Regions from separate parts of the Nocardia iowensis genome, predicted to be linked through region 1. Evidence: predicted binding sites of a transcription regulator. Region 1 holds the regulator's gene; the other holds the start of a gene.
What was found. Region 1 encodes HspR, which represses chaperone genes until heat shock. Its sites were predicted from a motif close to ANNTGAGTNNNNNNNACTCANNT; they were not measured.

Region 1 (15,526 bases):
ACCTACTAGCCGGTGAATTGCCTTGGCTCACCGTCATTCCCGTGGTGGAGAGCCCGGACGATCCCGGCTGGGAAGACGAGTGGTACGAGCGCAGCCGCGTCGCCATCGGCTTCCCGCCGGACGAGATGCTCTACGGCACCCTGGCCGAAGTCGTCGGCTCCCACGGGGCGTTCGAGAATCATCAGGTGCTGGTGTGCGGCTCGCCCGCCATGGTCAATGCCACGGTCGATCAGCTGCTCGCCACCGGAACTCCGCCGGAGCGAATCCAATTCGAAGGGTTATAGGCCCGCCGTACTCGCCGGAATCCGGCCACGATACTGGGCGCGACCGGATTCCGGCGGAGTCCGGGATAACGGGAGGGGTCGAAATCCCGGACGGCCGGTCAGAACAGGGGGTCGTGGCGGATGTTCTTGGTGAGCGTCCCCGCGGCCATCATCCGGAACTTGGTGGTCTGCACCATCGAGGGTGAGCCGACGATCTGCACGTCCCGGTCGGCCCAGGGGCCGAAGCTGGCGACCACCTTGCCGATCTGGCCGGTCAGCCGCGGCTCCAAGCCCGCGTAGGCGGGCGCCAATTCGCCGGAATCGGTATACCACCAAGGGTTTTCGTCGTGTTCGGTCACCGGCGTCACGGTCAGCCAGCGGTTGGCGACGGCCAGGCTGTTGAGCGTGTCCAGGTCGTAGAGATCGCACGGATGATGCCCGCCGACGAACAGGTGCACCTTCGGGTTGGTCCGCCGCTGCGCCATCGCCATCAGTTGGGCTCGCAGCGGCGCGATGCCGGTGCCGCAGCCGACCATCAGCATCTTGCGCTTGGTATTGCGCGGGATGCCGAGGCCGCCGAGCGGGGAGCCGAGCAGCCACTGGTCGCCGAGGGCGGTCTGGCCGACGATAGCGGAGCTGACCCAGCCGCCGAGCACGGCGCGCACGTGGAATTCGATCTCCCCGTTGGCATTCGCGGGCACGGCGGGCGACATATAGCGCCACATTCGCGGCCGGGACGGAATCTGCACGCTCAGGTATTGACCGGCGGCATATTGCATCGGCTGGTCCAGTTGCAACCGCACGACGGTCAGATTGCGCAACACTTCGCGGCGTTCCACGACGGTGCCGGTCCAAACCGGCGGGGTGGTTTCCTTCTCCGCGGCACCGATCATGGTGTCGCCGATGATCTTCAGGCCCTCGTCCCACGCCCGGTCGACCTCGTCGGTCCACATCTCGGTACCGGCGAACACCCGCATCGCGGTCTTCAGTGAGACGGCGACCGCCGTGTAATGCGCAGGTTGCACACCGTATTTGCGATGATCACGCCCGAGCTGGGCGAGGAACGGCAATAACTTGTTGGGCTCCTCGAGCCTATCCAACGCGTAGGCGATGGCCTTGACAAGGCGATCTCGCTGGGCATCCATGGCTGCCGGGAAGAAATCGCGGACTTGGGGGTAGTCGGTGAAGAGGATCGCGTAGAACGATCGCGCTAATTTTTCCGGCCCCCCTTCCTCCGCAGCAACCGCCTTGAACGTAGTTCTGATCAAAGCGACAGTCCGCGAATCCATTTGTGTCACAACCCCATTTCGCGCTCGAACACAAACTGAGCCGGCGAGTGAGGTGCTGCGGGACACTCGTCAGCAGCCGTTGCCAAGGAGTGTAGGCGAGGTTAGCCAGCTACGGAATCCTCTGTTTAAACAACAAGCGTGTAATTCCGGTTAAACGAGGACACTCGGCGCAAAACCCCGACTAAACAGACTGAAAGACCGTAATAAACGGTGAAATCAGTCATAGATACACTGAATATGCAAGGCTCGCTGTGAAAGTTTCGCTCCGATAAGAGCTTCGGAGCGACCGCACGGCAACATTCCAGAGCGGCCAACAGGTTCGGCCGAGCAACCGGCACCCGCACCGCCGCAGGGGCGCGGTGAAATGTGACGGGTCACCGATCATCGAAACCGGCCACCCGGTAGCGCTGTCGCGTACCACGTCTCGGCTTACCGTCGGCTACCCTGCGGAAACCACTGCCCGGACCCAGCTTCGGGCCCGTGACCTCGGCTCACTATGCGTGCACCGAGGCCACGGGCCCGATTGTTTGCCAGCCGTATTCAGTATTGTTGCGCCAAGGTTGAGCGCTCAAATATTACGGCGATTACGGGGTTGCCACACCACCAGTGCGGTACTGCGTTGCGGCGGCGAAAGATCGGGCCGATAACCCGCTCGCAGCCGGTCCAGCTCGGCCGATAGTTCGGCGACGCGCTGCTGCAATTCCTCGACCTGGTTGGTGAGTTCGATGATGCGCTTGATGCCCGCCAGATTGACGCCCTCGTCCTGGGAGAGCCGCTGCACCTCGCGCAACAGCTCGACGTCCCTGGCCGAGTAGCGTCGACCGCCGCCCGAAGTGCGTTGTGGGGTAACCAATCCCAGCCGGTCATAGGTGCGCAAGGTCTGCGCGTGCATGCCCGCCAGCTGGGCCGCCACCGAAATCATGAAGAACTCGGCACGCGACCCGCCGGACGCCTGCTTCGGATCATTGGACATCAAGCACCTGCCCATCCTGCCCGTGGATCGAATCCGCTGGCCTTCTCCGCCTCCGCATAGCGCCGGAGCGCCTCGGCCGCATTGTCGTCCAGTTTCTGCGGTACCGCGACCTTGACGGTGACCAGCAGGTCACCGGCGCCGCCGCCGCGCTTGGGCACGCCACGGCCGCGTACCCGGAGGATACGGCCGTCCGCGGTGCCCGGAGGCACCTTGACGCCAACGCGCCCTTCCAGTGTCGGCACGGAAACCGTTGTGCCGAGCACCAATTCGCTGTAGCTGACCGGCAGCACCAGGGTCAGATCGTCGCCGTTGCGGCCGAAGACCTTGTCCTGGCTGACGTGCACGCTGACGAACAGGTCACCCGAAGGCGCCCCGCGCAGACCCGCCTCGCCCTGTCCGGCCAGCCGAATCCGTTGTCCGTCACTGACTCCCGGCGGAATCCGCACCGTGATGGTGCGTGTGCGGTTCTGGATGCCGCTGCCGTGGCAGTCGACGCACGGGTCGTCGATGATCGAGCCGGTGCCCCGGCAGTCATCGCACGGCTCGCTGAAGCCGAACGCACCCTGGTTGCGGCTGACCACGCCGGTTCCGTTGCAGTGCGGGCACACTCGCGGGCTGGTGCCCGGCTTGGCGCCGCTGCCGTGACAGGTGGTACACGGCGACGGACTTGTCATCCGCAGCGGAACCGTGACGCCCTGCGCGGCTTCCCGGAAACCGAGTGTCGTCTCGGTCTCCACATCGGCGCCGCGGCGCGGCCGGCTCGTGGTGCGGGTGCCGCCCCGATTGAACAGGCCGCCGAGCAGGTCACCGAGACCACCGTCGCCGGCGCTCGCGCCGCCGAAGATGTCGCCGATGTTGAAGTCCTGCGAAAAGCCACCGCCCGCACCGGGTGTGAACCCGCCGCGCGGATACCCGCCACCCGCGAACAGCTTGCGGGTGTCGTCATACTCCTTGCGCTTGGCCGGATCCGACAGCACCGCGTGTGCTTCGCTGACGGTCTTGAACCGCTCCTCGGCTTTGGTATCACCGGGATTGGCGTCCGGATGCAGGTCGCGAGCGAGCTTGCGGTACGCCTTCTTGATCTCGTCCTGCGAGGCAGTGGAGGAGACACCCAGCTCTTTGTAGAAGTCCTTTTCGATCCACTCCCGTTGACTCACCGGATATCTCCTCCTCTCGCAGTGTTGGATGTGCGGCGTTCGCGGGGCCCTTGGTGGTCACGCTGTGCTACCACCGCCGGCCCCGACGCTCGCGCCGCTACCTCAGTGTTTGTTCGCGTCGGCATCAGCGTCCGATGCCTCTGCCTGATCGGCTGCGGGCTGCTCGTCCGCACCCTGATCTGCCACGCCATCGGTTACCCCGACGAGCGCGTGCCGAAGCACCCGTTCGCCGAACCGATAGCCCTTGCGCATGACGACGCCGATCACCGGATCGTGCCCGGAACCCTCGTGCTGTACGGCCTCGTGCAGGGTCGGGTCGAAAGGCTCACCCGCCGAACCGAATTCCTCCAGTCCCTGCTTGTGCAGCGCGGTGGCCAGCTTGTCGGCCACCGACTTGAGCGGTCCGGCGTCCAGGTCACCGTGCGCCCGTGCCCGATCGAGATCGTCGAGCACGCCGAGCAATTCGGTGACCACGGCCGCCTTGGCGGTGTCGATCGCGGTCTTGCGGTCGCGTTCGACCCGGCGCCGGTAGTTGGCGTATTCCGCGGTCAGCCGCTGCAGGTCGGCGGTGCGCTCGGCGAGCTCGCCGCTGATGGTGTCGGCCAGGACGTCCGCACCGGCCGCACCGTTCCCGCCGTCCGGCTCGGGCCCCGCGGCGGCACCGTCGGCCGCCGCGGGCTCACGCACGTCACCCGGTTGGTCGCTGTGCGGGTCCCGTTCCTCCGGATCAATCCTGCGATTGTCGACGAAGGTGATCGGCTCTTGCTCGGAGTCGCGCTGCTCCGAATTGTTGCCGTTGGTCACTTCTTCTCCGTGTCGACCGGTTCGTCCACAACTTCGGCATCCACGACCTGGTCATCGGCGTCGGCGGCCGACGAGCCATTGCTCGACGCGGCCGCATCGTTGGCGGACGCCTCGTAGATGGCCTGGCCAAGCGCCTGCGACTCGGTCGCCAGCTTCTCGACGGCCGCCTTGACCGCGGCGATGTCGGTGCCCTTGAGCGCCTCGTTCGCCTCGGCGATGGCCGCCTCGACCTTGGACTTGATGTCCGAGGGGACCTTGTCCTCGTTGTCCTTGATGAACTTCTCGGTCTGGTGCACCAGCGACTCGGCCTGGTTGCGGGTCTCGGCCTCCTCGCGGCGGGCCTTGTCCTCGGCGGCGTGCGCCTCGGCGTCCTTGACCATCCGGTCGATCTCCTCCTTGGACAGGCCGGAGCCGTCCTGGATCTTGATCGTGTTCTCCTTGCCGGTGCCCTTGTCCTTCGCGGTCACGTGCACGATGCCGTTGGCGTCGATGTCGAAGGTGACCTCGATCTGCGGCACGCCGCGCGGGGCCGGCGGGATGCCGGTCAGCTCGAAGGAGCCGAGCAGCTTGTTGTGCGAGGCGATCTCGCGCTCACCCTGGAACACCTGGATCTGCACCGACGGCTGGTTGTCGTCGGCCGTGGTGAAGGTCTCCGAACGCTTGGTCGGGATGGTGGTGTTGCGCTCGATGAGCTTGGTCATCACGCCACCCTTGGTCTCGATGCCCAGCGACAGCGGGGTCACATCGAGCAGCAGGACGTCCTTGACCTCACCCTTGAGCACACCGGCCTGCAGCGCGGCGCCGACGGCGACGACCTCGTCCGGGTTCACGCCCTTGTTCGGCTCACGACCACCGGTCAGTTCCTTGACCAGATCGGAAACGGCGGGCATACGGGTGGAGCCACCGACGAGCACGACGTGGTCGATGTCGGCGACGTTGATGCCCGCGTCCTTGATCACGGACTGGAACGGCGCACGGGTGCGGTCGAGCAGGTCCGAGGTGATCTTCTGGAACTCGGCGCGGGTCAGCTGCTCGTCGAGGAACAACGGGTTCTTGTCCGCGTCGACGGTGATGTAGGGCAGGTTGATCGAGGTGCTCTGCGAGGAGCTGAGCTCGATCTTCGCCTTCTCGGCGGCCTCACGCAGCCGCTGCATCGCCATCTTGTCCTTGGTCAGGTCGATGCCGGCACTGGCCTTGAACTTGTCGACCAGCCAGGCGACGACGCGCTCGTCCCAGTCGTCACCACCGAGGTGGTTGTCGCCGGAGGTGGCGCGAACCTCGACGACGCCCTCGCCGATTTCCAGCAGCGAGACGTCGAAGGTGCCGCCACCGAGGTCGAAGACCAGGATGGTCTGTTCCTTGTCGCCCTTGTCCAGGCCGTACGCCAGCGCGGCCGCGGTGGGCTCGTTGACGATGCGCAGCACGTTCAGGCCCGCGATCTGGCCCGCTTCCTTGGTTGCCTGCCGCTGGGCGTCCTCGAAGTACGCGGGAACGGTGATGACCGCGTCGGTGATCTCCTCACCGAGGTAGGCCTCCGCGTCGCGCTTCAGCTTCATCAGAGTGCGCGCGCTGATTTCCTGCGGGGTGTACTTCTTGCCATCGATCTCGACGGACCAGTCGGTGCCGATGTGGCGCTTGACCGAGCGAATGGTGCGGTCGACGTTGGTGACGGCCTGGTTCTTGGCCGGCTGGCCGACCAGCACCTCGCCGTTCTTCGCGAAGGCGACGATCGACGGCGTGGTGCGCGATCCTTCCGAGTTGGCGACGACGACCGGTTCTCCGCCTTCGAGTACGGCGACGACCGAGTTCGTGGTCCCGAGGTCGATTCCGACCGCACGAGCCATTGTTGTTCCTCCTATTTGACGTACTTATCGGTGTCGGTGCCGGGCGAGTGTCGCCCTGCGGCCAGGTCTCCCTGTGCCGCGGGACCTCGCCCCAAGCACCTGACGGAGCACGGTCCCAGCAACGCTGAGCGTGGTCGGCTCAATCCTGCCCTCGATTATCTCCGAGGTCAACTCAAACTTGAGTCCGACACACTCAACGTCGTCGAATAGCTCAACGGCTGACCGGCGCGGATCATTCCCGAACCCCGGCACAAATCTTCGCTGTTGCGATTTCGGCACCGGGCCGAGCCCGACGACTCGTGGTGCAATGGCACGCGCGGCGGGTGTGAGCCCGACGGAAAGGAGTTGCCCAGTGTCTGCGAAGACCCGGTCATGGTGGGGTTGGGGGAACGTCGAGGATGCGGTTGTCGGGGCGGAGCGGGCGGCGCTGACGGCGCGGGTCGCGGCGATACTGCCCGGCACCGATCTGACCGCGCACGAGCCACCTGCCATCGCCTCGCTCGCCCTGCCGGAACCGCGCATCGCGGTGCCGGACGCGCTGACCGGGCTGGTTTCGCTGGACCCCGCCGATCGTGCGGCGCACGCGCACGGGCAAGCGTTCCGCGATGTGGTGCGGAATCTGCTCGGCGACGTGGGCACTCCGCCCGATCTCGTCGTCCGGCCACGACGCGAAGCCGATATCGTCGATGTGCTCGACTGGGCGAGTCGCGCCGATGTCGCCGTAATCCCGTTCGGCGGCGGCACTTCCGTGGTTGGCGGAATAGAGCCGCGGTTCGACCGTGACTTCGCCGGGGCGGTGAGCCTCGATCTGGGGGCGCTCGATCGGGTGCTGGAGATCGATACCACCAGTCGCGCGGCCCGGATTCAGGCCGGCGTGTTCGGGCCGGCGCTGGAAGACCAACTGCGCGAAGCGAAGCTGACCCTGCGGCATTTTCCGCAATCGTTCGAGTTCTCCACACTCGGCGGCTGGCTGGCCACGCGGGCCGGTGGGCACTTCGCGACGCTGTACACCCACATCGACGATCTCGTCGAGTCGATGCGGGTGGTGACCCCGGCGGGCATCAGCGAATCGCGCCGGTTACCCGGCTCCGGCGCCGGCCCCGCACCCGATCGGATGTTCCTCGGCTCCGAGGGAACACTCGGCGTGATCACCGAGGCCTGGGTGCGCTTGCAAGACCGGCCGCGTTGGCGCGCAACGGCTTCGGTGCACTTCGACGACTACGGCCACGCGGTCGCCGCCACCCGCGCCATCGCGCAGTCCGGCCTGTACCCGACCAACTGCCGACTGCTCGATCCCGCCGAGGCATTCCTCAACGCGGGCGCGGCGACCGCGGGTGGGGTGCTGGTCATCGGCTTCGAATCCGCGGATCACCCGACCCGCCCCTGGATGGAGCGCGCCGTCGACCTCGCCGCGGCGCACGGCGGCGCGCTGCCGGAACCTGTGCGTTATTCGGATTCGAGCACCGCCCCCCGCACCGGCGGCGCCGCCGCCGACACCTGGCGCTCGTCCTTCCTGCGCATGCCCTACCAGCGCGACGCCCTCGCGGCGCAGTCGATGATTACCGAAACCTTCGAAACCGCCTGCACCTGGGACACATTCGAGGCGCTGAAAGCCGCCGTGACCGCCGCGGCGAACGAGGCGATCCGCGCGGTCGGTGCGACCGGCGTGGTCACCTGCCGGTTCACCCACGTCTACCCGGACGGCCCCGCACCCTATTTCGGCATCTACGCCGCAGGGCGGTGGGGCAGCACGGTTGCCCAGTGGGATGAGATCAAAGTTGCTGTCTCGGAGGCGCTGTCGGCCGCCGGTGGCACGATCACGCACCATCACGCGGTGGGCCGGGACCATCGGCCGTGGTACGACCGGCAGCGTCCGGAACCGTTCGCGCTCGCGTTGCGGGCGGCCAAGTCCGCCCTCGACCCGGCAGGCATCCTGAATCCTGGTGTGCTGCTCTGATTCGGGGCTCACCTCGAACCTGTCCCGTGATTCGGGTGCATGCCGACATCGAGCCGGGAGACTCCGCTGGGAAGTCCCGACTCGATCTCGACCTTCGGCTCAAGCTGACTTTCAGGTGTGTACGAGTTGCTCGGGGGCCGCCTCGGTGACTCGAACCGCACTGCGGCGCAGGCCGGTCGCGGCGATCACGCCCGCCAGGACCGCGGCGACGACCGGAACGATCAGCGCGGTGCGCAGCCCGTCCATCCCGACCTTGCCCGCATCGACCGCAGCCACATTCACCGCGGTCACCACCGAAATTCCCAGCGCCGCGCCGAATTGGATTGCGGTGTAGAGCAATCCACCGGCCAAGCCGTGCTCCTCGGCCGCGATATCGTCGGTCCCCGCGATCGTCAACGGGCCGTAGACGAGGGCGAAGGCAATCGCGAGCAGCAGCATCGTCGGCAGCATCGCGAGGTAGGCCCGGTCGAGATCGGTCGGCAAGAACAGCGCGTAGGCCAGCGCCGCGATCACCGCGCCACCGAGGATCACCCGCACATTGCCGAACTTGCGCACGAACCATGGCGTCAGCAGCGGCGCCAGCACGGCGTCCAGACCGAGCACCGCCATCGCCAAGCCGGTCTGCACCGTGCTCCAGCCCCGCAACTCCTGGAAGTACAGCGTCGCCAGGAATTGGAACCCCATGAACGAGCCGATGAACAGCACCGCGACCAGGTTGGTGCGCACCAGCGAAGCCGACCGCAGGATGCCGAGCCGGACGAGCGGTGCGGTGGCGCGACGCTCGTTCGCGATGAACAGTGCGAGCACCGCCGCACCCGCGAGGAAGGTCGCGACAGTCAGCGCCGGGCCGTCACCGGGATGTTCCAGCCGGACGACGCCATAGACGAGCAGCAGCATCGCACCGGTCACCCCGAGCGCGCCGAGCAGATCGAAGCAGCCCCGAACACGTTGCGGCACACCGGAATCCCGAACCAGCGCGAACGCCGCCACCAACAGCACGGCCGAAACCAGCACCGGAACGAAGAACACCCAGCGCCAGCCGAACGCGGTCAACAATCCGCCGACCACCATGCCGAGCGAGAAACCGCCCGCCGCGACACCCGCGTAGAACATCAGCGCCTTGTCCCGCACCCGGCCCTCGGCGAAGTTCGTGGTGATCAGGGAGAGCCCGGCGGGCGCGAGGAAGGCCGCGGCCACCCCGGTCACGAAGCGGGCGGTCAACAGCATCCACCCGGTGGTGGCGAATCCGCCGAGGCCGGAGAAGACAAGGAATACAGTCAGCCAGAACAGGAACATCCGCCTGCGGCCGAGCAGGTCGGCGGCGCGGCCGCCGAGCAGCACGAATCCGCCGTAGCCGAGCACATAGGCGGACACCACACCGCTGAGCATCCCGGTTGACAGGCCGAGTTCGGCCCGGATCGACGGCAGCGCCACATTGAGCATCGCGACATCGATGCCCTCCAGGAATATCGCACCGCACAACACCGCGAGCACGCCCCAGGCACGGCCGGACATTTCCGTAAAGACCTCGGCGGCTCTGGTTTTCACCATCACGACTCCCCAAACAGACTAGGTTCCCCACAGTGGGGTCGGTTACCTCTTGATACCGATGGCAAGTCTGGGGCAGAATCGACCACCATGGAAGAAGGCACTTCGAAGTCACCAGGGAACTGCGGGGATACCGCCGCTGACTACGACGTTCTCCAGTGGGACACCAGGGTCGACTGCGAGGTGCGCCAGATCCTCGATCGCGTCGCCGACAAGTGGTCGCTACTGGTGATCGCGCTGCTGGATCAGCAGAGTCTGCGGTTCACCGAGTTGAAACGCAAGATCGACGGCGTGAGCCAGCGGATGCTCACCCGCACGCTGCGCCACCTCGAACGCGACGGACTGGTCGAGCGCACCGTATACCCGACGGTGCCGCCGCGGGTGGACTACGCGCTCACCCCGCTCGGCGCCAGCCTGCACACTACGATCAAGGCACTGGTCACCTGGACCGAGGGCCATCAGAACGAAATCGCCGCGGCCCGCAACGCTTACGACCGCCGCGCCACCGAAGACGCACTCGCGGCCGTCTGATCGCACCACTGTCGATTCGAGGAGTTCGCCATGAGGGCTGCCGTCGTCACCAACGCCGAGTTCGAGGTCGCCGACCTGCCGACCCCGGTACCTGGGCGCGGGCAGGTGCTGCTCAACGTATCGCGATGCGGCATCTGCGGTTCCGATCTACATGCCCGCACCCATGCCGACGAGATCGCGGATTTGGCCGTGGCGACCGGCTACGACGCGTTCATGCGGGCAGAGCAGCGGGTGGTGCTCGGACACGAATTCAGTGGTGAGATAGTCGAATACGGGCCGGGGTGCCGGAAGCGCTGGCGGCCGGGCACGCCGGTGGTGGCGCTGCCGATCGTGCGGCACGGCAAGCAGCCGCACCTGACCGGGCTGTCGGCCGAGGCGCCGGGCGCCTATGCCGAACAGGTCGTGGTCCAGGAATCGATGACCATGCCGGTGCCGAACGGATTGTCCGCCGAACACGCCGCGCTCACCGAACCCATGGCGGTGGCCTGGCATGCGGTCCGCAAGGGGCGGGTCGGCAAGGGGCAGACCGCATTCGTGATCGGCTGTGGACCCATCGGCCTCGCGGTGATCTGCATGCTGAAGGCAGCGGGCGTGCGCACCGTGGTGGCCAGCGACTTCTCCCCGCGCCGTCGGGAACTCGCGACCGCGTGCGGCGCGGACGTCGTGGTCGACCCGGCCATCGACTCCCCATGGACCGCCGCGCCCGAGCGCGGCCGGATCAAGGGTGTCACCGACATTCTCAGCCTCGGCTTCGACACCATGGACCTGCTGCGCCGCGTCCCGAAGGTGCCCTGGTGGTACGCCTTTCGCTTCGCGCACACCTTGAACGCGGGCCCGTCCGGCCCGGTGATCTTCGAATGTGTCGGCGTCCCAGGGATTCTCGACCACATCCTCGCCGCAGCGCCCCCACTGTCCCGAGTGGTCGTCGTCGGAGTCTGCATGGAAGCCGACCGCATCCATCCGGCCATGGCCATCAACAAGGAAATCGAACTCCGCTTCGTCCTCGGCTACGACCCCGGCGAATTCCGCGACACCCTGCACATGCTCGCCGACGGCAAGGTAGACCCGACCCCCTTGATCACCGGCACCGTAGGCCTCGACGGCATCGAAACCGCCTTCACCACTCTCGCCAACCCAGAACACCACGCCAAAATTCTGATCGACCCGGCCAGCACCGCACGCATCCCGTAGCCGAGGTCAGTGGGCGGCGTCGAGGACTTCTTCGGCGAGCTTGTCGTCCAGGGTGATTCGGACCAGGGCGGCGGCCAGGTCGGCGGTGTGGTCTTTCGGGGCGAGGGCGGCGAGCTTGGCCGGGGTGGCGGGGAGCTTGATGCGGTTGGCGCCGCGCAGGGCGCGTTCGTCGAAATGCGGACGGGCCCATGGCCAGATGTCTTGGACTTCGCGCAGGTAGATATCGCTGCCGGTGGGGCCGATGCCCTGGAACTGTTGCAGGAGTTGGGCGGCGCGTTGGGGGTCGTGCTCGGCCTCTTCGGCGAGCTTGCGCAAGTCGCCGTCGTAGTGGTCGAGGACCTGAGAAGCGTTGGCGCCGAGGCGGGTGGCGGCGCTCTCGTCGTAGCGGCGGTAGTGGGCGCGGCCGAGCGCGTCGACGAGTTCCTGCCAGTCGGCGTCGGCGACCCGCTGCGGGGTGCGATAGCCGGTCGCGATCAACTCTCTGGTCGCGGCCACCGCGATGTCGGCGGAGATTCTGGTGCTCAGCAGTTCGGCGAGCATGAGCAGTTGGAACAATGGCGCGGGCTTGTCGGCCAGTTGAATACCCGCCTCGGCGGCGTACCCCGTCCCGGCTCGGTCCAGCAGCGCGTTCACTACTTTCTGTTGACTCATCGCGACCTCCTCGTTCGGGTACCGGTCGCGTACCCGACGGCACCGGATTCACACCGAGCGCCGCACATGCGTCCGAGTTACGAGGAAGGTGCATGTTCGTCGTTCACGGTTTGCGGGCCGGAGCGGTCTCGTAGGCGCGGTAGTCCTTGGCCGGAATGGTGCGAGCGACCTTTTGCGGAGCACCACCGATGAGGCCACGCCAGGGCAGGTAAGGCAGCAGACGGACATTGACGTCGCGCCACCAGATCATCGAATTGGTCGGCGGCGCATACCATTTGCCGACGCCCTCGGCGAAGGTCTGGCAGGCCTCGACCAGCGGCAGCAGCTCCTGCCGATACCGGGCGAAGGCGACGGTGTGGTCGCCACCGGCAGCGGCGAGTTCCCCGGCCAGGAGGTAGGCGCCGACCAGGGACAAATTCGCGCCCTGACCGGACAGCGGCGCCGCGCAGTAGCCCGCATCGCCGACCAACGCGATCCGCCCCTTGGACCAGGTGTCCATCCGGATCTGCGTCATGGCATCGAAGTAGAAATCCTCGGCATCGTCGAGATGTTCGAGCAGGCGCGGCACTGCCCAGCCGGCGTCGGCGAAGGTGTCCGCGACAATCCGCTTCTGCTGCTCGATGTCGCGGTAGTCGTAGTCGAGCTGGGCCGACTCGAAGGCGAAAATCGCTTTGGCTTCGGTGTTTCCGCGGGCACTGTAGCTGCCCGCGATCTTGCCGGGGAGGTTGTAGTCCAACTCCCAGTGGTCCAGTTCGAGCAGGTTCGGAGTGGTGTAGATCGAGATGTAGTAGCCCATGTGCCGGAGGAAGTCCGCCTCCGGGCCGAACACCAGCTTGCGGGTGTTCGAGTGCACGCCGTCGGCGCCGATGACCAGATCGAAGCTGCGCGACTCGGCCCGCGCGAAGGTGACGTGCACGCCGTTCTCGTCCTCGGTGAGCGAGGTGATGCTGTCCCCGAAGAGGTATCCGACATCGTCGCGGGTGGCCTCGTACAGCACCCGGGCCAGATCGCCGCGTTGGATCTCGCAGTCACCGCCCGCGCCGACACCGTTGAACACCTCACTGCTGATGTTCGCCCGCGGCTTGCCCGCGGCGTCGACATAGGAGGTGCCGCGCTTGCCGGTGCTGTGTTCGTGCACCCGCCCGAGCAGTCCCATCTTCCGAATCACCTCGGTGCCGGTGCCGAGCACGTCGATCGCCTGACCGCCGTCGCGCAGCGCGGGTGCGCGCTCGACGATCGTCGGGGCGAAGCCGTAGCGGTTCAGCCAGAACGCCAGCGCGGGTCCGGCGATGCTGGCACCGGATATGAGGACGGTCTTGGGGACTTCGCTACTCATGAGGAGAACTGTACGTATGTCTTAGGCATATGCGCAAGACAAATGCCTAAGACGGTTGCGCTAGCATGTCGGCTATGGGAAACCGAGAGGATCTGCTGGCAGGCGCGCGGCGCTGCCTGTTCGAGAAGGGCTACGCCCGCACCACCGTGCGCGATATCGCGACCGCCGCGGGCGGGGTCAGCATGGCGGCCATCGGCTACCACTTCGGGTCCAAAGAGGCACTGCTGAACGAGGCACTCGCCCAGGCGAACCGCGAGTGGGGCGTCGAACTCGAACGCGTGCTGACCGACGCGGCGCGGCCCGAGGCGACGCCGCTGGACCGGTTCGCGACGAACTGGACGGCGGTCATCGACTCGATCGGCACTCATCGCGGCCTATGGGCGGCCACCTTCGACACCATTGCCCAGGCCGGGCACGATCCGGCGACCAGGGATCAGCTCGCGGCCGGCCTGGCCGAGGCGCGCAGCGGTCTCGCCCGCCTCTTCGAGCACATCGACGAAGCCGACGAGACGAAGGGTCGCGCGATCGGCACCTTCTACCAAGCCTTACTGACCGGCTTGGCCGCCCAGTACTTGATCGATCCCGAGCACGCACCGACCGGCGCGGACCTGGCGGAAGCGCTGCGCAGAATCACCGAGTAGCAGGTTCACCGAGTAAGCGACCGCCGACCTACTCGGGCAACAGGCCGAGGGTGCCTTCCGCGCTTCGGGCGGCGGTGAGGCAGGCCGTGCTGGTGAATTGATCGGCGAGCGGGTGGCGGGCCCGGGCCCGCCATTTGCGGACCGCCGCGACGGCTCGGTCCCGCTGGACCGCGGGTGCGGCATCGACCGGAAGGCCGAGACGCAGGTGCGGCGCGATGCCGGAGCCGCCGATGAGGCGGTGCAGTTCGGCGAGATCCGCTGGCGGCAAGGCCAATTCGTCGGTGCGGAGCCGGCCGAGCAAGCGGAGTTCGGCGAAACCGTGCACATCGGCGAGCAGGGTGCGCACCCTGGGCAGCAAGGCGTCGGCCGCGCTGCCCGGGTAAGCGGTCAGCACCCGCGCGAGCGCGGTGAGGGCGGAATGCGCCTTGAGTTGATCTGCGCGCTGGCCGAATTGGACGTCGAGCACCGAACGCAGCTCGTCGACGCCGCTGCGGGCGGTCAATTCCGCTGCCAGCGTGGCAGAGTCGCGCACGCCGAGCCGAATCAGGGTGACCGCCATCCGGATGCCGAACAGACCGAAGCGTTCCGCGAGCTGAGCCCTGACCTGCGGCGCCACCGGCAATGCGATATCGGGACGCGCGAAGCGATCCGCGGAGAGCAGTGCCGTGCTCAGCTCGTCGACCGGGACACCGGCCAGCGCTTCGAATGCGGCGTACTCCTGTTGACGCAGCGTGGCGGCGGCGAACGCGAGCAGTCCGGCCACCGGAATTACCGCCTGGCACAGGCCCGTTCGCTCCAGTTCACCGGCGAAGCGGGTCGCGACCTCACGCGCCGAATGCAAGGCGTCGATCCGTCCCGCGCCGATCTCGTCCGCCCTGGAGACCACGCCGACGACGCCGAGCGGGCCGGGCAGACCGGAAAGCCCCGGCGCGGCACTGGTTCCGGCGCCTACCCGCTCGAGGAACCGGACGTCGGCCGCGTCCAGCCTGCGCAACAAATACACGACCGCGTCGGCGCCGGGAACCGCGATGCCCTGCTCGGCTTGCTCCAGATCCGCACCCGGCGTGAGCAGCCGGGCAGTGCGCTGCGACACCTCACGCGACAGCGAGGACGTGCCAGGAGTATCGATGATCGTCGTGTGTGCCAGGGCCGCCGCGGGCCATTCCACCTCGAGGTGGTCGACCTCACGCGGCGCGGGCGCGTTCCAGGTCAGCCCGGCCAGGTCGAAAGTCAGTCCGTGCGTGCCGCTACCGCGGCGCACCACCACGTTCGCCCGGGCGCCGTCGCCCGCGTGCGCCGTCACGCTGGGCGTGGAACCGTAGCGATACCAGGTGACCACCC
Region 2 (15,526 bases), 350 kb from region 1:
CGGCCGATGACGCACGACCTCGCCACCCGGCTGGCCGAACGGTTCACCGTGATCAACTACGACCGCCGCGGCCGTGGCGAGAGCGGCGACACCGCGCCGTACGCGGTGCAGCGGGAGATCGAGGACCTGGCCGCGTTGATCGACGAACTAGGCGGCAAGGCCGCGGTGTACGGGCACTCGTCGGGTGCCGGTCTCGCATTGCGGGCCGCCGCGGCAGGAGTGCCGATCACCAAGCTGGTGCTGCACGAACCGCCCTACGGCGACGACAGCGACGAAAGTAAAAGGAGCGCAGGAGAACTCGCGGAGCAGGTAACGGCGGCCGTCGAACAGAATCGACCCGCCGAAGCGGTGCGGATCTTCCTGACCGCGGCCGGAGCTCCGCCGGAGGCGGCGCAGGCCTCCAGTCAGGACCCCGGGATGCAGGCGGTGGCGCCGACCATGCCCTATGACCTTGCCATCATGGGCGATTCCGACACCGGCGGGGTGATCCCGCTCGACCTGGTCCGCGCCGTCGATGTTCCGGTACTCGTGCTGCTCGGCGACGCGAGCCCGGAGTTCTTCCGCAACACCGCGACTCGGCTCACCGAGCTGCTGCCGGAGGCACGGCTCACCGTGCTCGAGGGCCAAGACCACGGCGCGCCTGCCGAATTCGTGGCACCGCCGGTGGCCTCGTTCCTCGCCTGAACACGCACCAGGCCGGGCACGGAGAACGTTCCGTGCCCGGCCTAGTGGTGGGCGATCAGGCGGTGGCCGCGAAGGCCGGGCCGTCCAACGCCGGTTCGGCGACCGGTTCGATGGCGTAGGCCAGGATGTCGGCCACGTCGGCGACCGGGCGGACCTCCAGTGCGGCAAGCACTTCCGCCGGGACCTCGTCCAGGTCCGGTTCATTGCGAGCCGGGATGAACACCGTCTTGAGCCCGGCGCGCTGGGCGGCCAGCAGCTTCTGCTTGACGCCGCCGATCGGCAGTACCCGCCCGTTCAGCGTGACCTCGCCGGTCATGCCGACATCGGCGCGCACCTGCCTGCCCAGTGCCAGCGACACCAGGGCGGTGACCATGGTGACGCCCGCCGACGGTCCGTCCTTGGGGACCGCGCCCGCCGGGAAGTGCACGTGGATATTGCGATCCAGCACCGACGGCTCGATGCCGATCTCTTCCAGGTGCGAGCGCACGTAGGTCAGCGCGATCTGCGCGGACTCCTTCATCACGTCACCGAGCTGGCCGGTCAGGGTCAGCGAGCGCTCACCCTCCGCGGCATTGGCCTCGATGTAGAGGACGTCGCCGCCGAGGCCGGTGACCGCGAGTCCGGTCGCCACACCCGGCACCGCGGTGCGTTCCACCGAGTCGGGGGTGAAGCGCGGGCGGCCCAGGTACTCCTTGAGATCAGCCAGGTCGATCGTCAGCGTTTCGACGCTGCCGGAGGACGTTTCGGACTTCAGCAGGGCGTCGTAACCCAACTCGGCGCCGTAGCCGAGTTCGGTCACGCTGGATTCGACCGTGGCCGTGTCAGCGTCGGCTGTGCCGGATTCGGCTGCGGCCCAGTCGGTGCCGACCTCGGACAGGCGAGTCGCGGCCTTGCGCAACGCCTTCGCGATCAGCCGCTCCATCTGCCGCACCCCGGCTTCCCGGGTGTAGTTGGCGGCGATCTCGCGCAGTGCCGCGTCGGTGACGGTCACCTCGTCGGCGGTCAACGCGTTGCGTTCCAGCTGCCGCGGCACCAGGAAGTCGCGGGCGATAGCGACCTTGTCGTCCTCGGTGTAGCCGTCGACGGTGATCAGCTCCATCCGGTCCAGCAGTGGGCCGGGGATGGTCTCCATGACATTGGCGGTGGCGATGAACAGCACGTCGGACAGGTCGAGGTCCAGATCCAGATAGTGATCGCGGAACGTGTGGTTCTGCGCCGGATCGAGCACCTCGAGCAGCGCGGCCGCCGGGTCGCCACGGAAGTCCGAGCCGACCTTGTCGATCTCGTCCAGCAGGACAACGGGATTCATCGAACCCGCCTCCTTGATCGCGCGGACGATCCGGCCGGGCAGCGCGCCGACGTAGGTGCGCCGGTGGCCGCGGATCTCGGCCTCGTCGCGCACGCCGCCGAGTGCGACCCGAACGAACTTGCGGCCCATGGCCCTGGCCACGGATTCACCGAGCGAGGTCTTGCCGACGCCGGGCGGACCGACCAGTGCGAGCACCGCGCCGGAGCCACGCCCGCCGACGACCTCCAGCCCGCGCGCGGCCCGCCGCGAACGCACGGCCAGGTACTCGACCATGCGGTCCTTCACCTCGTCCAGGCCGTGGTGGTCGGCGTCCAGCACCGCGCGGGCGGCCGAGACATCGGTGCTGTCGGTGGTTCGCACCGTCCACGGCAGCTCGAGCACCGTGTCCAGCCAGGTCCGGATCCAGCCGGATTCCGGGCTCTGATCGCTGGCCCGCTCCAGCCTGCCGACCTCGCGCAACGCCTCCTCGCGGACCTTGTCCGGTAGGTCGGCCTGCTCGATCCGGGTGCGGTAGTCGTCGGCGCCGTCGGGCTCGTCCTCGCCGAGTTCCTTGCGGATCGCGTTGAGCTGCTGGCGCAGCAGGAACTCGCGCTGGCTCTTCTCCAGACCCTCGCGGACATCGTCACTGATCTTCTCGGTGATCTCGGCCTCGGCGATGTGGTCCTTGGTCCACTCGATCAGCGTGTTCAACCGCTGCTTCACGTCCGGGGTTTCGAGCAGTTCACGCTTCTGATCGTCGGTCAGGTACGGCGCGTACCCCGCGGTGTCGGCGATCGCCGACGGATCGGTCAGCTGATTGACCGCGTCGATGATCTGCCAGGCCTCGCGGCGCTGCAGCACCGAAACGACCAGCTTCTTGTATTCGGCGGCCAGCTCTTTGGTCCTGCCGTCCGGCGTTGGCGTCTCGACCGGCTCGGCCTCGACCCACAGCGCGGCACCCGGACCGGTGACCCCGTGCCCGATCTTGGCACGCCGCTCGGCCTTCAATACCGCCGCGGGCGCACCGCCGCGCATCCGGCCCACCTGTTCGATGGTGGCGACCACACCGTAGGAGGCGTAGCCCTCGGTCAGCCGCGGCGCGAGCAGCACGGCTTCGGTTTTCGCGGCGCGCGCGGCGTCGATGGCGGCCTGCGCCGATTCGTCCAGTTCGATGGGCACGACCATGCCCGGCAGCACGATCGGATCGGTCAGGAACAGCACCGGCAGGTTCTGAGGTGTAGTCACGTGTTCGACCCTTCCAAAAGTTGAGCGATGCCTACTCAACCCCACCCCCGCCACGTTTGTTCCACCCCTAGCCCATCGTTCGCTGTGGGCGAAGTCGGAGTCTCGCTGGCACGGTCGCGGAGCGGCCCCGCGCGAATTCGTATGGGTCACCGCTCGTGACGGCGGGTTGTCCGAGGGCGACCGGTGACGCTGTCGGAGATGGCGGTCTTCGGGTTCCCGCGGAAATGGTGTTGCCTGGCATATCGTGGATCCGGCTGCGCCGCTGGTCGGTGGCAGTTTCTCGGTAGAGCGCGCCCAGGAGTGAGACCGCCGAGGGGAGCAGGTGTATGAGCCAGCCGGCTCGCAGGGGGAATGACTGGAGACCGGCGGGGGTGGTGCTTGCGGTGGTCGGTGCGCTGATCGCGGGGCCGTCGGTGCTCGCGGCGCTGGTGCCGATCAGGGAGACGGCGGTGGACCGAGGGGGCGAGATCGAGTTGACGGCGCCGGGGGAGGAGCCGGACACGGTGCGCTTTTCCGGTGTGGACGGGTGGCAGCGCAGGCCGACGGGTGATCAGACCACCGCGGTGCTGACCGCGCCGGATGGGTCGCGGCTCGCGGTCAGCGTGGTGGGCGGGGTCACGGATTTCACCGAGGCCACCGGGTGGCGGCTGAAAGTGCTCGGCGTACAAGGGTTCGACGCGTACTTCGACGGTGGGGAGGTCGAGACGGGCAACGGCTTCAGTGGCCCGACCTGTCGCGGCTCGGACCGTGCCGGGGTGTGCGCCATCGTCGGCAACGACAAACTGGCGGTCACGCTGGTGCTGGCCGGTGACGACGCCACCCTGTCCGAGCTAACGCAGGTGCTGGAGACATTGACGGTGCGCCGATGAGCTGGTTCCAGCCGAGGTCGGCGCTGTTGTGGACGTACTGCCTGATCTCGATTCTCGGCTTGTCAGGGCTGATCCTCCAACTGGCCCCCGTAGCAACACTGACCTGGCGCGACATGCTGGCGGGCTTGCCGTTCACCCTCGCGACCCTCGTCGTATTCGGCGCGCTGATCCTGCATTTGGATCGCCTCCGGGCGCGGCGGCGGATCAGAACGCCGCTCATCATGGGCTTCGTGTGGGGCGCGCTGGCGGGCCCCGGCATCGCCATGTTCGCCAACGATCACAACATGCGGGTGATCCAGAATCTCGCCGGTGACGCGTTCGCCATGAACTGGCAGGCACCGATTTCCGCGGCGATCGTGGAGGAGGCGATCAAGGGCGTCGGCGTCTTCGCGGTCGCGTGGCTGTTTCGTCCCCTGCTGAATCGGCCGATCCACGGACTGCTGCTCGGCGGCTGCACCGGCCTCGGCTTCCAGGTGGTCGAGAACATCACCTACGAGGCCAACGCCGGATTGCTGTCCGCGCAGGACGATCCGGCGAACGCGGTGCTCGTCGGCGTCGTGCGGCTGCTCACCGGCATCACCTCGCACTGGATGCTCACCGGCCTGGCCGGTATCGGCATCGTGCTCGCGGTGGCTCGATCGGACTGGCCGGGCAGACGGCGCGCCCAGGTCTTCGTGATGTTCTATCTGCTCGGTGCCGCACTGCATTTCGGCTGGGACGCGCCGAGCCCAGCGCGGGTCCCGGTCGGGTCGATCGCCGCGCGGACGATCCTGTACATCCTGATCTTCGCCGTGATCTACACCTGGGTGGTGCGGACCGAACGGCAATGGTTCCGGGCGGTGGTCGGTTGGGCGGTGACCACGGGCATCGCACCGGCCGGCGAACTGAGCACCTTGTTCTCGCGGCGATCCCGCCGCCGGGCCCGCGCGGCGGAACGGATGAACGGTCAGCACAGCCGACGCCAGCAGGTGCGACGGCAGCGCATCCTGCTCGACTGGGTGCAGGAGGCCGGTGCCCGATCGGGTCTTCGTTTTCCCCCGTGAGGCACCGTCGCGAGCCCCGTCCCGGTCGCGTTGACACTCGCTCCGGGACAGTGACAATGTGAGGGCCTTGATATCTCATACCGGCGGTTCCGCCGGTTCAGCCTAGGGAGATCCATCGATGAGTTCACTCGCCGCCGGCGTGTTCATCGATTGGGAAGATCTGACGGGCCAGTCCAAGTTCGTGGTCGATCTGGTCACGTTCCCGATCTTCAGCGCGCTGGCCGGCTGGCTGACCAACTGGACCGGTGTGCTGATGTTGTTCTGGCCGGAACGGTTTCGTGGCATCCGGATTCCGGGACTGCACCTGCTGTATCCGTATTTCCCGCGCCGGGTGCAGGTGCTGCCGACCTTCTCCGGGGACGGGCGCCAACTCGGCTTCCAGGGCTTCATCCCGGCACGGGCCGAGAAGATGGCCAGCATCTGCGTGGACAAGGCGCTGATGCGGATCGGTAGTCCGCGCGACTTCATCCACGAACTCGACCTGGACGGCATCGCCGATTACGTCGCGGTGCTGGCCCGCAAACAGGTGCAACCGTTGGTCGACGAGCTGATGAACCGGGAGAACCCGGACCTGTGGCGCTCGGTGCCGCGTGCGGCCAAGCAGATCATCTACCAGCGGGTCGACCGGGAAATGCCCGCGCTCTCGCGGCGCGCGTTCGAATCACTGGGCGACAATGTCGATCAGCTCATCGACATCAAGAGCTTCGTCATCCGGTATCTGCAGGACAACCCCGGCATCCTCAAGGATCTGACCACCACGATCGCGGCGCCGGAACTGCGCTTCATGGTCCGGATCGGTTTGCTCGGCGCACCGTTCGGGTTGCTGCTCGCGCTGTATATGCATGTGCACCACCACATTCCGGTGCTCGGCTGGGTGCCAGGCTGGGTGATCGTGCTGCTGGTGTCGGCCGCGATCGGCGTGATCGTCAATGTCATCGCGGTCAAGATGGTGTTCGAGCCCGGCGACCCGCAACCCTGGTACAAGTACCTGTGGCGGCAGGCGCTGCTGGCCAAGCGGCAGCCGCAGGCGGCGACCGATCTCGCGCACATCCTGGCCTATCAGGTGCTTACACTGCCGAACCTGTCCAAGGAACTGCTGGACGGCCCGAACGGCGACAAGACCCGCCAGCTGCTGGAACGGCTCATCGCCGACGAGATCCACCGGCAGCTCGGCCCGACCACCTCGTTCGTGCGCGCCGCCCTCGGGCGCCGCCAATTCGACAACCTCAAGCTGGGCGCGGCCGGGGCCGCCGTCGGCCTCGCGCCGAGCCTGGTCGAGGACGAGGAATTCACCAGGGAGCAGGCCAAGACCATCGACGTCTTCGCAGCGCGCAAGCTGCGCCAGCTGACACCGGGGGAGTTCATGGAGATGTTCTATGCGTCGGTCGAGCAGGACGCGTGGCTGCTCTATCTGCACGGCGCGCTGCTCGGACTGGTTGTCGGCGCCTCACATTTGATCGTTTTCGGCTGGTAAAAGGCGTTCTGGGCGGTCTTCCGAAATACAAGCACGCGTGCTTGCCTTTTTCTACGGGCACTGCGATGCTGATCCGCGACGGCACACGAGGCGGTGTGCCCGGCCGTACCGAAGGCAGGGAACTGATGGCTGACCTCGAAGCGCTGCTCGCCGATTTCGCCGACGAATGCGCCGATCTGGAACGAATCGTCGCCCCGCTGGCCGCCGCCGACTGGGCCCGGGCGACACCCGCTCCCGGCTGGACCATCGCCCACCAGATCGGCCATTTGGCCTGGACCGATGAGGTCGCCACGCTCGCCGCCGCCGATGCCGACGGCTTCCAGCGCCTGCTCACCGAGGCCGGGCCGAAGGCGTTGACCTTCGTCGACGAGGCCGCCGAGGAGGCGTCGACGGCACCGCCCTCGGCCCTGCTCGACCGGTGGCATCGCGGCCGCAAGTCGCTGACCGACGCGTTGCGCGCGGTACCAGCGGGCAGCAAGCTGCCGTGGTTCGGCCCGCCGATGAGCGCGGCTTCGATGATCTCCGCACGGATCATGGAGACCTGGGCACACGGCCAAGACGTGGCCGATGCCATGGGCGTCAGCCGCACCCCGACCGCGCGACTGCGCACGGTGGCTCATCTCGGCGTGCGGACCAGGAATTTCGCGTACACGGTGCACGGAAAGACACCGCCCTCGGCCGAGTTCCGGGTCGAGCTCGGCGCACCCGACGGCACGAGCTGGTCATGGGGACCCGAGGACGCCGCGCAGCGAGTTACCGGGCCTGCCCTCGATTTCTGCCTGCTGGTGACTCAACGCCGCCATCCGGACGACCTCGCGATCGATGCGGTCGGTCGGGACGCGGCGGAATGGCTCACCCTCGCACAGGCTTTCGCTGGACCAACGGGAGCGGGCCGGGTTGCGGGTCAGTTCGGCTGAAACAACAGCAGACGAAGCGACGGCCGGATGACTACATCCGACCGTCGCCAACACCCGACCCGGTCCGAAGATTCGGGAGCGGGCGAGCGCCACACTTGGGTGCGCCGTTCGTGTCGGCCGGACGCCATTGGCCGGGTGTCTCGATGTGGCAGTCGAGGATGACGCTCGCCAGCTAGAGGATTATTTACCCCCGGGTGAGGTACTGGAAACATAAACCACCCCACCGATTCGGCGGCGGTTCGCTGAGCTGCGGCGGCGGTCGGTGATGCGGCGTCGGCGGCGCTGTGATTCTGATCTCCCGGAGGCGGCGCCCTCGACGGCCCCGCCGTAACCTGGACAACTGTATGGCTTTCAACGATGCGGGCCGACTGCCAGGGGAAGCAGGGGCGGAGGGAAGGAACGCATCGTGACAACACACCGACATGTCCATATGGCGCGACACGCCGCTGTCGTGCTCGCCGGCGCCGCCAGTCTCAGCCTCACCGTGGTCGCGGGAACCTACATCGTGAACCAGATGGCCGATGCCACCCGGTCCGGCGGCGAGCACGCCGCACCGGCCGCGCCGACGGTCGAGGATGCGACGAGCGATCCCGAGTGGATGGACGCCGTGCTGACCGGTGGCAGCTACGAACTACCGGTGACATTCGCCCGGCATCAGCCGGACCTGCCCGTACCGAGCCCGAAAGCGGCTGACCCGCATAGTGGTTCGACGGTGGTACGGCAGCCGTCCTCCCCCCTGGGTGGAAAATGGCGGCTCGGTGACACCTACATCGGGGCGCAGGTTGCCACCGTCCGATCCGACACGATCGCGATCACCGTGGACACCAACGCGTTCACCGTGCTGACGGGCGTCCCGCAGTCCGACCCTGCCAAGGGCCGATCCGAAGGAAACCCGAGCATTACCCAGCTGCGCACCGAATTCGACACGCGCAGTGGCGAAGTGGTGCTGATGCTGACCGACCCGTCACTCGGCGAATACGACCTGCGACTCAACCAGCCGCAGGCATCGGAGACGAAGTCGGCGCCGGATACGAGCGCGTCGAGCAACGCCACGTCCACCATTCCCGGATCGACCACCGTCCCCGAATCGGGCTCAGCACCGACGAAGGCGATCAAGCCGTCGGCACCGCGTGGCACGGAACCCAGCGTCGCGGTTTAATTCTCGGCCTACTGTTCTCGCTATGCCGAACAGCACCTATGACTTCTGCGTGATCGGCGGTGGCATCGTCGGAGTGGCGACGGCGCATCGGATACTGCATCGCCATCCCGGCGCGTCCCTGGTGCTGCTGGAGAAGGCGGCGGCGCTCGCCACCCATCAGACCGGGCACAACAGCGGCGTCATCCATTCGGGCATCTACTATCCGCCGGACAGCCTGAAGGCGCGGCTGTGTCGGCGCGGGGCCCGCTGGACCAAGGAATTCGCTGCGGCGCATGGGATTCCGTTTCAGGTCTGCGGCAAACTACTGGTCGCCACCGATGCTGCCGAGCAGCGCAGAATGCTGGCGTTGCACGAGCGTTCGGTAACCAACGGTGTCGCGGTCGAATTGATCGACGCCGCCGAACTCCGCAGGCGCGAGCCGCGGGTGACCGGCGTCGGCGCCTTGTTCGTTCCGGACACCGGCATCGTCGACTACACCAGGATCACCAGCGCACTGGCCGACGAAGTCCGGGCGGCGGGCGGGCAACTCGTGTTCGGCGCCGAGATCACCTCGCTCACCGAGACCGACGCCGCGGTCACGGCGGCCGGACCGGCGGGCGCGTGGACGGCCAGCACCCTCGTGGTCTGCGGCGGCTTGCAGGCCGATCGGCTGGCTCGAATGGCCGGGCTGCGCAACGACTTCCGGATCGTGCCGTTTCGCGGCGAGTACTATCAGCTGCCGCCGGAGCGGGCCGGGCTGGTGCGCACGCTGATCTATCCGATTCCCGATCCGGCCCTGCCCTTTCTCGGCGTCCATCTGAGCCCGACCATCGACGGCGCGCTGACCGTCGGGCCGAACGCGGTGCTCGGGCTGGCCAGGGAGGGGTATCGCAAAGGCAGTTTCGACGCCAGAGACGCGCGTGCGGTCCTCGGCTTCCCCGGCGTGCACCGGGTGGCCGCGGCGAATCTGCGAACCGGACTACGGGAATTGCGCAACTCGCTGTTCAAGCGCGGCTATCTGGCCGAATGCAGGCGGTACTGCCCGGAGTTGACGGTTGCCGATCTACGCCCGCGGGAGGCCGGGATTCGCGCACAGGCGGTGCTGCGCGATGGCACCCTGGTGCACGACTTCATGATCGAGCGCACGCCGCGCTCGGTGCATGTGCTGAACGCACCGTCGCCCGCGGCCACCTCGGCCATGCCGATCGCCGAGCACATCGTCGATCAACTCTGAGTCAGCGACGAGCCACAGAACCGACCGACCGGTCTAATCAAGCTGTTGACCTGCGCCGAGCAACCAAGCAACCGGCCGGTCGCAATGTAAAAACCCACCTCACCAAATCCTGCGCAACCCCTCCAATAAAGAGGAAGTCTGTAGTACTTTTAACGCCAGTCGTGGAACCGGGAGGGCCTATGGGCCACATCAAGTACGCGAGTGACGTCGGAGCGCCCGTCGAGGTCGCCTTCACCTATACGGACAACCATCTGTTCGTACCGGATTGGATGTTCGCGGTCGCCGACTTCGAGCCGACCGGTGAACTCGACTCCGGCCTCGGCGCGATGTTCACGACCACCGCGCATCTGGCGTTCTGGCGGCCGACGATGACATGCGAGGTCACCGAATATCGCCGCAACGTGGTGATCGGGTATACGCTGCGTGGGCGTTTGTCCGGGACCCTGACGCTGCGCTTCGATCCGCTCGGTCACGGGCGGTCGGTGCTGACGTCCGAGGCGGAGTACAGCCAACCGCGCGGATTCGCCGGGCGCCTCTGCGTCGGTCTGGTGGATTCCGCCGTGAAATCGGCGCTCCGCCGCACCGAGTCCCAATTGCGAAGGGAGATAGAAGAATTCCACGGTACCGATCTTGTCGGTCGGATTGCGTAGGGTGCCAGCCATGATCATCGTGAGCACCGACGGATCCTGCCTCCGCAACCCCGGCGGCGCCATCGGCTGGGCTTGGGTCAATCATCAGGGCTCCTCGCGCAGCGGTGGCGGCGCGTCCGGCACCAATCAGGTCGCGGAGCTACGCGCGGTACTGGAGGCGATCCTCGCCCATCCCGGCTCCGAACCCCTTTTGATCGAAAGTGATTCGCTCTACGCGATCAAGTGCGCGTCGGAATGGATCTCGAGTTGGCGGCTCAACGGGTGGCGCACCTCCACCGGCGGCGCCGTGAAGAACGTGGAACTCATCCGGCAGATCGACAAAGCGATCGCCAGCAGACCCGGCCCGGTCCGGTTCCGTTGGGTCCGTGGACATGTCGGCAACTACTTCAACGAGCAGGCCGACGCGCTTGCCGGTGAAGCGGCTCGGAAGGCCGCCGCGACGGCGGCCGTGGCCGAGGCGAACACCGCGGAAATCCCCGTGGTGACTGTGGAAGAAACGCCGGCGGCGCCGGAAGCGCCGAGAGAAAAGGCCGCGGGGAAGGCGGCCGCGCCGTCGGCGCCGCAGACTTTAACCCTGTTCTGATCAGCCAGCGGCAGAGCGACTGCCTGAATGACCTCCGGCGGTGGTGGCTCGGCCCACCGCCGGAGGCGCTCAGTCGTTTCCCCGCTCGAACTAGTTGCCGGGCTGCGGCGTCTGCTGCCCATTCGGGGGCGTCTGCTGTTGTCCGTTCGGCGCAGGCTGATCCGCGCCTGGCGCGGGAACGCCGGGGGCCGGGGCGCCGGGCGCGCCGGGCAGGCCGGAACCAGCGCCCTTCAGCAGCGGCGAGTCGAGCTTCTCGACCAGCCACTTGTCACCGGACTTGGTCAGCTGCGCGATCAACACGACGAACTGCCGCTCCGGTGTCGTCTGGGTGAAGTTGGTCCGGTACTGCGTCAGCGTGACGAGCACCTTCGCCTCGGTCTTGTCACCGGACTGGTAACCACACTGCACGTCATCGACCCAGGACTTCACCTGTGCCTGGACCATGGCGTCCTTGAGCGCCGAGGTCGCGTCGCCGAACTCCTTGAGGAATTCGCCGCTCGCATTGGACTTCACCTTGGTGAAGTAGTCGTCGAGGTTCTTCGAGTAGTCGTAGACCGAGACGTCCTTGCCGAAGGTGCAGGCGGCCGCCGTCGAATCGTGGATCGCGTCGAGCTTCTCGCCACGATCCTTGCCCTGCAGGAAGAACACCACCACCGCGGTGATCGCCGCCACCGCGAGCACGCCCGCCGCGAACGCGGCGATCAACGGCAGCGACAGGGAACGACCTGCGGTGGACGAACTGCCTGCACCTTTACCGAGATCGTCCTTCGGCTCCGGCTTGTCGGCCTTGGTCTGCTCGACCTTCTCGGTCACTACCTTGTCGGCGGCGGCGGCTTCGGGGTCGGCTGCCGCGGACTTCTCGGTCGCACCGCTCCCGGTCGCCTTGTCCTCAGCGGTCTCGGCATCTTTGTTGGTGTCGGCGTCGTCGGTGGACATCGATACAAACCTGCACTTTCCCGGCGCGCGGGCGCACCGATCGACTAACGGGCCCGCATCTCGGGCGAACCGTACGCGTTGTACCGGCGAGTATGCCCGGACCCACGGTGTCGCCGCGGGGCCGGGGGCAACTCACCGTATCGGGGGCAGGGTCCGCTCGTTCGGATCCACACCCGGCGGCATGTGCGCGCCGTTGTTCGGCACATCGGGTCGCGGCGCGTTCGCTGCCCCACGGATCACCTGACCGGGCGGCGGGTTCTCACAGTAGTTCCACTTGGGAATCGTGCCGTCCTGGACGACCTCGTTGCGGATCCGGGTGGAGTTGTACGTGCAGAACGGCCGCGGCCAGATGTCGATCATCGCGTGGAACTCGCCGTCGTGCGCGGGCACCGCCAGCGCGTCCGCGCCCAGCGCGAGCGAGGGGAACAGCGCCCGCAAGGCGGGCAGGCGCAGCTGCGCCGCCTTCGTCATCGCCGCGAAGTTGGTGGCCAGGCTGGTGATCGGATCGGTGGTCTTGTCCAGCACCGCACCGAGGCTGTTCAGCTGCCCCGGCGCCCGTTCGAGAACGCCTTGCAGCTCGGCGTTGGCCTTGTTGAACTGGTTGAACAACGTGCCGGAGTTGCTGGTCAGGGTGGCAAGGTCGGGCTGCGCGTTCGAGGTGGTGTCGGCGATGGTGCGCAGGTTGGCGATCAGATTCGTCGTCTGCGGCAGCAGGTTGTCGAAACCCGCCATGGCCAGGCTGATGCCATTGATCATGCCGCGCAACTGGTCGGGGCCGCCGCTGAGCGCGACGTCGAGCTCGCGCAGGATCACGCCGAACTTCTCCGGATCGATCTGCGCGATGAGCGTGCTGGAATTGTCGAGGACCGACCAGATCGGGGTCGGCGTCTTGATCTTCTCCGGATCGAATGCCACCACCGCACCGTCGCGCAGGTACGGACCCTGCTCGGTGCCGGGACGGAAGTCGATGTACTGCTCGCCCGCGCCGGACAGTGCCTGTACCGAGATCGCGGTGTCGACCGGAATCTTGTACTTGCTCTCGATCTGGGCCGCCGCGGCGATCGCCTGCCCGCGGTCGGTCAGCTCGATCGAGGTCACCTTGCCGACCCGATAGCCGCGAAGGGTCACGTCGTTACCCGGCTGCAGCCCGCCCGAGCGGTCCAGGCTCACCGTGACCGTGTAGGTGGAGCGCAGCGGGTTCACCCGCATGATGCTCACCATCAGATAGGTCGCGCCGATCAGGAACACGAGCACCAGCCCGATGCTGGAGAGAACCAGCTTGTGCTGCATCAGCTTCGAGAACAAGGTCATCGGTGGCCACCTACTCGACTCTGCACGATCTGCAACACCTGGATCATGGAGCCGACGAAATCTTGTAGATCATTCAGATCCTGCAGCTTGCCGTGCTCCGGATCGGACAGCGCGCTGATGTCGAGGTTGGTCAGCGTGGCGTACACGGCGAAGCTGTTGCCGCGGAAGGTCGCATCGACCTTGGGCCGGATCTCCCGCAGGCCGTCAAGGGTGGCGCCGAGGGTGTTGTCGGTCTTCGCCAGCGCATCCATCAGCTGGTGGGTGTTGTCCAACAGGCTGGCAAGCTGCTGACCCGAGCTGTCGGCGTAATCGCCGAGCGCGGCGCTTGTCGTCGAGACCTTGGTCAGCAGTTCACCGATGGCCCGGTTGTTTTCGGCGATGGCGCCGATCATCTGCGGCAGCGTGTCCGCGACCTGGCCCAACTCACCGCGCCGTGTCTCGATGGTGGTGGCCAACGTGGCGAACTCGTTGAGCACACTGTCGACCCGGGCCGAGTTGTCGTTCAAACTGCCGACCACCCCGGTCATTTCGGTGATCAGGTGGGCAAGTGTGCCGCCGCGACCGCCGACGATGGAGTCCAGCTCCGAGGTCAGCTTGCCGAGCGCCGCGACGCCGCCACCGTTGAACAGCATGGAGATCGAGATCAGCAACTGTTCGACGGTCGCACCCGCCGAGGTCATGTCCAGCCCGAGAGTGTCGCCGCCGCGCAGCATCTCGGCGCCCGGTTCGGCCTTCGGCTTGGACACCGCGACGAACACGTCACCGAGCGGGGTGGCCTGGCGCAGTTCGGCGGTGCTGCCCTTGGGCAACTCGATGTCCTTGCGGATGGTCAGATCCACGACGGCCTGGAAGTTCTTGGTCTTGATGTTGGAGACCACCCCCACATCCGAGCCGCCGATCTTCACCTTCGCCTGATCCGGCAGGTTCAGCGCGTTCTCGAACACGGCGTGCAGGGTGTAGCTCTCACCGGACAGCCCGGGTTTGGGCAGCGGCAGCTTCTCCACCGTGAGCCCACACCCCGAGGTGATCCCTACCCCAGCCACCGCCGCGACCGCGACCAGTGCGCGGCGGGCCTTCATCGTCATGCGGTACGTCATTTCGTCAGTCCGAGCAGTGCGGCGGTGAGTCCGTAATCGGGCCCGAAGTCCTGGACATTTCCGGTGCGGCAACCGTCCGCCCTCATCTGGAGCCGCTCGCAGAACAAACTCACGATCTCACCGGAGAGGAAGGTGCCGAGCACACCGACCAACCGGACATAACCGTGCTCGCGGTTCATGATCCGGTCGACGTTTTGGAAAACCATCGGCGCGACATCCACGACTTCGGTGATGCCGTAGGCGTTCTCGCGCAGCTGCTGGGTCACGTTGGTCAGACCGGTCAGCGAACCGGACAGCTGGTCCTGATATTGGACGAGGGTGCTGCTGGTGTTGGCCAGGAAGTCGTTGACCTGGTTGAGCGTGGCCTGCAAGCCTGGCGACTGTTCGGCGAGCAGACCGGTCATCTGAGTCATCCGATTGCTGAAATCCCGCACCGACTGGTCATTTTCGGCCAGCATGGTGGTCAGCTCGTTCAACTTGATGATGATGTTGGACACCGCGTCTTTGTTGTCCACGCCGACCTTCAGCGCGCCGGACAGCGCGTTGAGCGTGTCCCGCATCTTCTCACCGTTGCCGTTGACCATCGGATACAGCACCCGGCCCGACAGCGGACCGATGCCCTCGGTGCCCGGCTCCGGCTTGAGCGCGGCCGCGAACTGATCGATGGTCTTGATCATCGTGTCGAGTTCGACCGGGGTCTTGGTCTTGCCCAGCGGTAGATGCGCGCCGTCGGCCAGGGTGTCGCCCTTGGTGTAGACGGGGGTGAGTTCGACGTGCCGGTCGGTGACGATCGACGGCGAAATGATCGCGGCCATCGCGTCTTTCGGAATCTTCACGTCGTTGTTGATCGACAGGTGCACCTCGACGAGGGTGCCCTTCGGCACGATCTTCTCGACCTTCCCGACATCGAGTCCGAGCACGGTGACCGGGTTGCCCTCGTAGATACCCGCGATGTTCTCGAAGTCGGCGGTGATCCGTGTCGTGTTGCCGAGCGCGTTGTTCACCGAGCTCGGCACGAGCGAGCAACTGCCGACGGCCAACGCCGCGGCGCTGACCA

Region 2: a site for HspR is predicted at 3,236-3,258, ahead of lon (endopeptidase La). Genes of this name have one in related genera too.

Annotation. Positions count from the first base shown of each region.
Region 1 is NZ_CP078145.1:8,526,658-8,542,183, forward strand. Features, by position in the region: gene KV110_RS39385 (FAD-binding oxidoreductase) at 1-284, shown strand, start outside; gene KV110_RS39390 (FAD-binding oxidoreductase) at 383-1,552, opposite strand; gene KV110_RS39395 (heat shock protein transcriptional repressor HspR) at 2,121-2,525, opposite strand; gene dnaJ (molecular chaperone DnaJ) at 2,525-3,682, opposite strand; gene grpE (nucleotide exchange factor GrpE) at 3,785-4,486, opposite strand; gene dnaK (molecular chaperone DnaK) at 4,483-6,330, opposite strand; gene KV110_RS39415 (FAD-binding oxidoreductase) at 6,638-8,287, shown strand; gene KV110_RS39420 (MFS transporter) at 8,399-9,838, opposite strand; gene KV110_RS39425 (winged helix-turn-helix transcriptional regulator) at 9,926-10,366, shown strand; gene KV110_RS39430 (zinc-binding dehydrogenase) at 10,397-11,557, shown strand; gene KV110_RS39435 (HhH-GDP family DNA glycosylase) at 11,564-12,208, opposite strand; gene KV110_RS39440 (FAD-dependent monooxygenase) at 12,312-13,544, opposite strand; gene KV110_RS39445 (TetR/AcrR family transcriptional regulator) at 13,619-14,185, shown strand; gene KV110_RS39450 (dynamin family protein) at 14,214-15,526, opposite strand, start outside.
Region 2 is NZ_CP078145.1:8,875,668-8,891,193, forward strand. Features, by position in the region: gene KV110_RS40975 (alpha/beta fold hydrolase) at 1-684, shown strand, start outside; gene lon (endopeptidase La) at 740-3,217, opposite strand; gene KV110_RS40985 (hypothetical protein) at 3,544-4,086, shown strand; gene KV110_RS40990 (PrsW family intramembrane metalloprotease) at 4,083-5,129, shown strand; gene KV110_RS40995 (DUF445 domain-containing protein) at 5,248-6,603, shown strand; gene KV110_RS41000 (TIGR03084 family metal-binding protein) at 6,729-7,520, shown strand; gene KV110_RS41005 (hypothetical protein) at 7,927-8,679, shown strand; gene lhgO (L-2-hydroxyglutarate oxidase) at 8,702-9,892, shown strand; gene KV110_RS41015 (SRPBCC family protein) at 10,072-10,542, shown strand; gene KV110_RS41020 (ribonuclease H family protein) at 10,553-11,125, shown strand; gene KV110_RS41025 (hypothetical protein) at 11,216-12,061, opposite strand; gene KV110_RS41030 (MlaD family protein) at 12,194-13,372, opposite strand; gene KV110_RS41035 (MCE family protein) at 13,369-14,457, opposite strand; gene KV110_RS41040 (MlaD family protein) at 14,466-15,526, opposite strand, start outside.